Linked DNA regions of Prochlorococcus marinus subsp. pastoris str. CCMP1986. The protein of the gene in region 1 interacts with the protein of each later gene in a pairwise test. Links are inferred from orthologs where the notes say so. Each region holds a gene or a part of one and is shown in the gene's direction. Other genes may lie near its edges.

Region 1 (3,392 bases):
CTAATTAATTTAAATAATGCTAATAAAAAAAATAATAAAAAAAATAATTTTAAAGAAAGAAATAATGAAAGAAATTGGCCAGAAATATTTTGGGAAAAAGATAAAAATATTGAAATAATTTCTAATGAAACTATATTAAGTTCTTTTCTTTTAGGAGAAAACTTACCAAATTATCTTGAAAATTTAAGTTTTAAGAATCTAAAATTAAAACTTGGGCCGGATTTTAGAATTCAATATGCAGGTATAGTTAAGGCTTATTTAGATACCAAGTTAGATTTAAATTTTAATGGACAGGTTGGAGAAGATTTAAATGCTAGAGGCCTTATTAATTTAAGTAGAGGTACAGCAAATTTATATACAACACCATTTAAATTAGATAAAAATAAAGAAAATTATATTTTATTTGCCTCTAGAAGTGGCATTGTTCCTTTTATTAACTTTTCACTAACTAGTAAAGTTCCAGATTCAATAATACCAATTAGTGAAAATAATCAAGATCTTAATATTTCAAGAGGTCTAGATGCGAATGTTAGTTCAAGTGGTTTTGGAGCGGTTGGTATCGGTAATACAAGACTTATAAAAATCGAAGCATCATATGAAGGCTTTTTAGATCAATTATCATTTGAGGATGAAAATAGAAAAATACTATTAAGAAGTACTCCAAGTTATAACAGATCTCAAATTATTGGTTTGATAGGAGGAAACTCTGCAAATTTAATAAATAGAGCATTTATTTCTCAACTTAATACGGCAAATGGATTTAGCGAGAAATTTCAATTGTCTTTGTATCCTGCTCTAATAGAAAATAATGAATCAATTAATAATGTTTTTTCTAATGAAAACCTTGATGTAGATGATACTGATGAATCATCTTCAAATGCTGGGTTGTCTACTCAAGCTTGGATTGCCGAAATAGGTCTTGATATTACTGATAGAGTTAACTTTGCTGTTCAAGCTACTCCAGATAGAGATGATTTACCCCCTTTAGGAATACTTACTTTACAAGCTAATCCAAACTTAGAATTATTAGGTTCTCTAGATTCAGAGGGAGAGTGGAAAAGTCAAGTTCAATTATTTTTCAGATATTAATTCCTAAAATAAAAGTTTTTAAGAATGCTTATTTTGAATTATTATTAAGTGAATTAAACTTAATTATGACTGATATATTTGAAGTGCCAACTCCTGATAATGAGCTTTTAGAAAAAGCAAAGCAACTTCGTCTGGCTTCAATTAAAACAAGTCAAACAAATAATGATGACAGAATTAGAGCCTTGAACTTAATGGCTGATTATTTAGAAAAAAACTCTAAAGAAATAATTGAGGCTAATATCGAAGATTATAAAAAAGCAGAAATTAAAGGAATTTCAAAGTCCTTACTTTCTAGATTAAAGCTATCAAAAGAAAAACTTAATTTAGGAATTGAAGGGGTAAGACAAGTTGGGAATTTGATTGATCCAGTTGGTCAAATTCAAATAAAAAGGGAACTTTCTAAAGGTTTAATCCTTGAAAGAAAAACAGTACCCATAGGAGTATTAGGAGTGATTTTTGAATCAAGACCTGATGCTGTAATGCAAATAAGTTCTCTGGCCATTAGATCTGGAAATGGAGTAATGCTAAAAGGGGGAAGTGAAGCAAATTTAACTAATCTTGCAATAGTTTCTGCACTTAAGGAGGGTCTGCAAGATTCAAATCTTGATGAAAATGCAATCTGTCTTCTCACAAGTAGAAAAGATAGTATGGCAATGTTGAATTTAGAAAAATATATAAACTTAATAATTCCAAGAGGGAGCAATGAACTCGTTAAATTTATACAGGAGAATACAGAAATTCCTGTTTTAGGTCATGCTGATGGAATTTGTCATTTATATATAGATAACGAAGTAAATCTAGATATGGCTTTAAAAGTGGCTTTAGATAGTAAGATCCAATATCCAGCTGCATGTAATGCTGTTGAGACTCTTTTGATACATAAAGATACTGCCTCTGAATTTTTGAATAAGGCTATTCCAATGTTTAACTCTAACGATGTTAAATTGATTGGAGATAAAAAATCTTTTCAATTGGGTGTTGCTTTTGAAGCTAATTATGAGGACTGGCAAACTGAATATTTAGATCTTATTCTTTCTATAAAAATTGTTAATGATTTAGAAGAAGCAATTGCTCATATACAAAAATTTAGTTCAAAACATACAGATGGAATAATTACGGAAAATATCAATAATGCTAATAAATTTATGAGCGAGATAGATAGTTCAGGTGTTTTTCATAATTGCTCAACAAGATTCGCAGATGGTTTTAGGTATGGCTTTGGAGCAGAAGTTGGAATATCTACACAGACATTGCCCCCAAGAGGCCCAGTAGGTCTTGAGGGGCTAGTAACTTATAAGTATTTTTTAAGAGGCGAAGGCCATATTGTTGATGATTTTTCATCTGGAAAATTAATCTATTCACATAAAGATGTTTAGCTCTTAGAAATGGAAACATATTTAAAAATTAAGGATATTAAACTTTGGGCAAGAGTTGGTGTTTTAGAACAAGAAAGGGACCTAGGTCAACTTTTTAGTTTAGATGTATTTTTATGGTCTGATTTTGAAAATTGTACTCAAAATGATGATATTAAAAGTACAGTTGATTATTCGAAATTAGTTGAAATATTAAAATATCAATCTAAGAAAATATGTTGCTTAACTATTGAGAAATATTCAAATGAAATTTTAAAAATTATTGATGAAGAGTTTCAACTTAGCAAAATTAAAATTATATTAACGAAATGTAAACCTCCAATTACTGGTTTTGATGGAGAGGTTTCAATAGTAAGAGTTTTTGAAAATAATTAACCGTATTGTCAAAGAGAAATCCCATAATATTAATTCATGGACTCTGGAATACAGCAGACATTTTCTCTTCGATAACTTCTAAACTTGATGAAATTGGAATTGAATATTTTTCCCCAACATTAAAGCACGAATATGGAATGACATCTATTGTTGAATTAACTAATTTATTAAATTATTTGATTTTAGAAAAATATGGTTATGAAAAAGAGCTTGATATTTTGGGATTTTCGATGGGTGGAATAATTGGTAGATATTGGATTAAAAAATTGAATGGTTATAAAAGAACTCGAAGATTTATAACTATTGGTTCGCCACATAATGGAACTCTTTCATCTCAATTAATTCCTAAGTATCCCTTTAAAGGAATATCTGAGATGAAAATAAATAGTCCTTTATTAAGAGAGCTTTCTAGATCCGATTATCTTCTTAGTGGAATCGATTGTATTAGTTTTTTTACTTATTGGGATCTTATGGTTTTCCCTGGATGGAGAGCTTGTTTGAATTCGGGTGAGAAAATATCATTAAAGATCTATAAACATAAAAATTTGGTAAGAA
Region 2 (3,390 bases), 310 kb from region 1 along the record:
AGCTCCTACTAAAAACCAATCGAAAAAAACATTTAGTATTATTCCAGCGAAAGATAATTGAAAGGGTAACTTTGGTTTCTCAATTGCATAATAAGCTCTAACTAATAAATCTCTGTAGAGATAAAAGGGAATTCCAGCAGCATAGGCAATTAAAATATTTTTTACTAAAAATACGGCTTCGGAATTAAAAGCACCTCTTTGAAAAATAAATTGCACTAATTGATTATTAAATGTGATAAAAAAACCAGTCAAAAAAATAGTTGTTAAAAAACAATATTCTATTCCTGAGATTAAACTTTTTTCTAAGTTTCTATTCTCTTGCTTACTATTGAATTTTGAAAACTTTGGAAGTAGTGGCAATATCAAAGCGTTTGATAAAACTCCCAGTGGAGCTTGTATAAGAAAATTACCGTATGCTAATCCCGATGCGGCACCTTGAAAGCTTGAAGCAAAAAACATATCAACAAAAACATTAATTTGCCCTAAACCTGATGAAATTGTTGCAGGAGCGATTAATTTGAAGATTCTTTTCTCTTCATTTTTAAATAAATGCCAAGCCGAATTAAATCTAAATAAGCCGATCTTATTGATTTCCCAGCACTGAATAGCAAATTGTATACAAGTACCTGTTAAGGTCGCTTTGGCCAGTAATCCTGAATAAACCAAATAATTAGAATTTGTATTTTGATGACTAAAGATCCAACTGGCTGAAATAAATAAAATTGTTGTCAGACTTGTTAAAGCTGGACTTATGCTTGATAAGAAAAATTTATTTCTTGAATTTAAAGCTCCAAAACTCAACCCTATAAAAGCAGAAAGAGGAATACAAGGAGTTAAGATTTTTAATTGATAAGTTGCGATAGATTTAGCTTCATCACTTAAATTTGGGGCTATAAAGTTTATTAGAAAACCTGAATTAAAATATACAACTACTCCTAGAATAAAAAATAACAAAGTCAGTTTAATACTTACTTTTGTTAATACGAGGCCCCCCTTTCTCCTCTTAAGTGGAGTTAGCACTGCTACAACTGCATTATGTAATGGGCCATTAATTCCACCAATAATAATAAGTAAAAAACCTGGGATTATGTAGGCGTAGTTATAGGCGTCGTATGTTATTCCAATTCCAAAGGCTGCAGCGATAAATATTTGTCTTATAAAACCCGCAACTTTACTTAGAGATGTGGCAAAAGAAATTGAAGCTAAATTATTTTTAAAATATGAATGCATTTGATATTGAGTTAAATCTTTTCAAGAAGATTTAGATTCCATTATATTTTGTTTCTAATCTAGTTCACACTTTATGAATGATCGAATAATTGAATTTGAACCATTAATTGAAGGTATTTTAATTAAAAGATATAAAAGATTTCTCGCTGATATTCAGATTGAAAATGGAGAAATAGTTACTGCCCATTGTGCTAATACAGGCCCGATGAAGGGTCTTTTAAACGAAGGAGCTAACGTAAGAATTAGCTTCTCTTCATCAACTAAAAGAAAGCTACCTTGGACTTGGGAACAAGTAAAAGTAATAGGAAGAGATAACAAAGAGGTATGGGTTGGGATAAATACATTATTTGCAAATAAACTGATTAGAAAAGTTATTGAACAAAACCTATTCAAAGATAAACTCGGGGAGATAGCTAAAATCAAGTCTGAAGTACCTTATGGCAAAGATAAAAAAAGTAGAATTGATTTTCTTTTAACTCCAAAATCTTCAAATCCTGATAATCGTAACATTTATGTTGAGGTTAAAAATACTACTTGGACAAAAAATAATGTAGCTCTTTTCCCTGATACGGAGACTAAAAGAGGACAAAAACATTTAATAGAATTAAAAGGCTTAATTCCTGAAAGTAAAAGTGTTTTAGTTCCTTGCATTACAAGAAAAGATATAGATTATTTTGCCCCTGGAGATGAATCAGATCCATTGTATGGAGAGCTTTTTCGAGAATCAATTAGTGCAGGTATGTTACTAATTCCATGCTGTTTTGAGTTTCATTCAGATCATGTAGCTTGGAAAGGATTTAAACCCTTAAAATTAAATTAATTTTTTGGGATTTTAAGTTGATTTAGAAAAAATACCTCAATTTAACAAAGATTATTTGGTATACAACAATTAAATTGGTATAAACGACTACTAGACATACATAAGTTTTCTGAGCAAAATTATATATGAAAGGAAACAGGACCTCCTGTTTTTTTGCAGACTAATTTTTTATTTATGACCACTGCTTTGCAAACGCCTCAAAGGCGCTCTAGGTCCAAACTTCAAGATGCAAGTCTTGTAAACGGACCTATGCTCCTTTTGAGGAGTATTCGTGGGTTCAGTTCAAACCGCTCAATGTTGTGGCTTGCAACTGTCCCTCTAGCTTTGTTTGGTTTAGGTATTTTTAATCTTTCAGCTCACGCAGCTGATTTACCTGAGTTGAATGCAGCTTTTCTAGCTAACAATTTATGGCTTTTGATCGCTACTATTTTAGTGATCTTCATGAACGCCGGTTTCGCTATGGTTGAAGCGGGTATGTGTCGGTCTAAAAACGCCGTCAACATTCTTGCTAAAAACCTTTTCGTATTTGCTTTAGCTGTAACCTCTTATTGGTTTATTGGCTACTCATTAATGTACGGAGGAAGTGTTGCTGACGGATGGCTATATTTTGGAGGCTTATTTTTTGATCCGACAGTAACAGCCGATATGGTTACTGATGCTGGATTAGTTCCAACAGTTGATTTCTTATTCCAGTCTGCTTTTGCAGGTACTGCAGCAACTATCGTTTCTGGTCTTGTTGCTGAAAGAGTTAAATTTGGTGAATTTGTTGTTTTTGCGATTGTATTAACAGCATTTATTTATCCAATTGCTGGTAGCTGGAAATGGAATGGTGGCTGGCTTGATTCTCTTGGTTTCGTTGACTTTGCAGGTTCTTCAATTGTTCACTCAGTTGGAGCATGGGCAGGTTTAGTGGGGGCTATGCTCCTAGGACCAAGAATCGGTAAATACTCCGATGGAAAGCCACAGGCTATGCCTGGTCACAATATGGCTATTGCTACTTTAGGCGCTTTAATTCTATGGATAGGTTGGTACGGATTTAATCCTGGTTCTCAACTTGCTATGGATCAATGGGTTCCATATGTTGCTGTAACGACTACTCTTGCAGCTGCAGCTGGTGCTATTGGAGCAACTATTGTTTCTACTTTAACTTCCGGAAAGCCAGATCTTACTATGATCATTAATGGTATTCTTGCTGGTTTGGTAAGTATTACTGCAGGTTGTGGTGACATGACTCTTGCGGGAGCTTGGTTCGCTGGACTAGTTGGCGGTATTATCGTTGTATTCTCCGTTGCAGCACTTGATGCAGCTGAAATTGACGATCCTGTTGGTGCATTCTCTGT

Evidence for each region. The genes of interacting proteins can lie anywhere in the genome.
Region 2: the proteins of TX50_RS03145 (region 1) and sfsA interact in binary tests that used the Escherichia coli proteins (3 or more experiments, as listed by UniProt). The link is inferred for Prochlorococcus marinus subsp. pastoris str. CCMP1986 from one-to-one orthologs.

The regions. Positions count from the first base shown.
Region 1 is NC_005072.1:557,048-560,439, forward strand. What follows is about bases 430-3,309. They hold TX50_RS03145 (glutamate-5-semialdehyde dehydrogenase), read left to right. Parts: upstream 430-1,154; coding sequence 1,155-2,465; downstream 2,466-3,309. Other genes in these bases: TX50_RS03140 (translocation/assembly module TamB domain-containing protein), read left to right, coding at 430-1,089; folB (dihydroneopterin aldolase), read left to right, coding at 2,475-2,837; TX50_RS03155 (esterase/lipase family protein), read left to right, coding at 2,843-3,309. Outside these bases: more of TX50_RS03140, read left to right, coding at 1-429; more of TX50_RS03155, read left to right, coding at 3,310-3,392. UniProt on the Escherichia coli protein: Catalyzes the NADPH-dependent reduction of L-glutamate 5-phosphate into L-glutamate 5-semialdehyde and phosphate. The product spontaneously undergoes cyclization to form 1-pyrroline-5-carboxylate.
Region 2 is NC_005072.1:250,408-253,797, forward strand. What follows is about bases 429-3,176. They hold sfsA (DNA/RNA nuclease SfsA), read left to right. Parts: upstream 429-1,303; coding sequence 1,304-2,050; downstream 2,051-3,176. Other genes in these bases: murJ (murein biosynthesis integral membrane protein MurJ), read right to left, coding at 429-1,230; TX50_RS01365 (ammonium transporter), read left to right, coding at 2,225-3,176. Also shown: more of murJ, read right to left, coding at 1-428; more of TX50_RS01365, read left to right, coding at 3,177-3,390. UniProt on the Escherichia coli protein: Binds to DNA non-specifically. Could be a regulatory factor involved in maltose metabolism.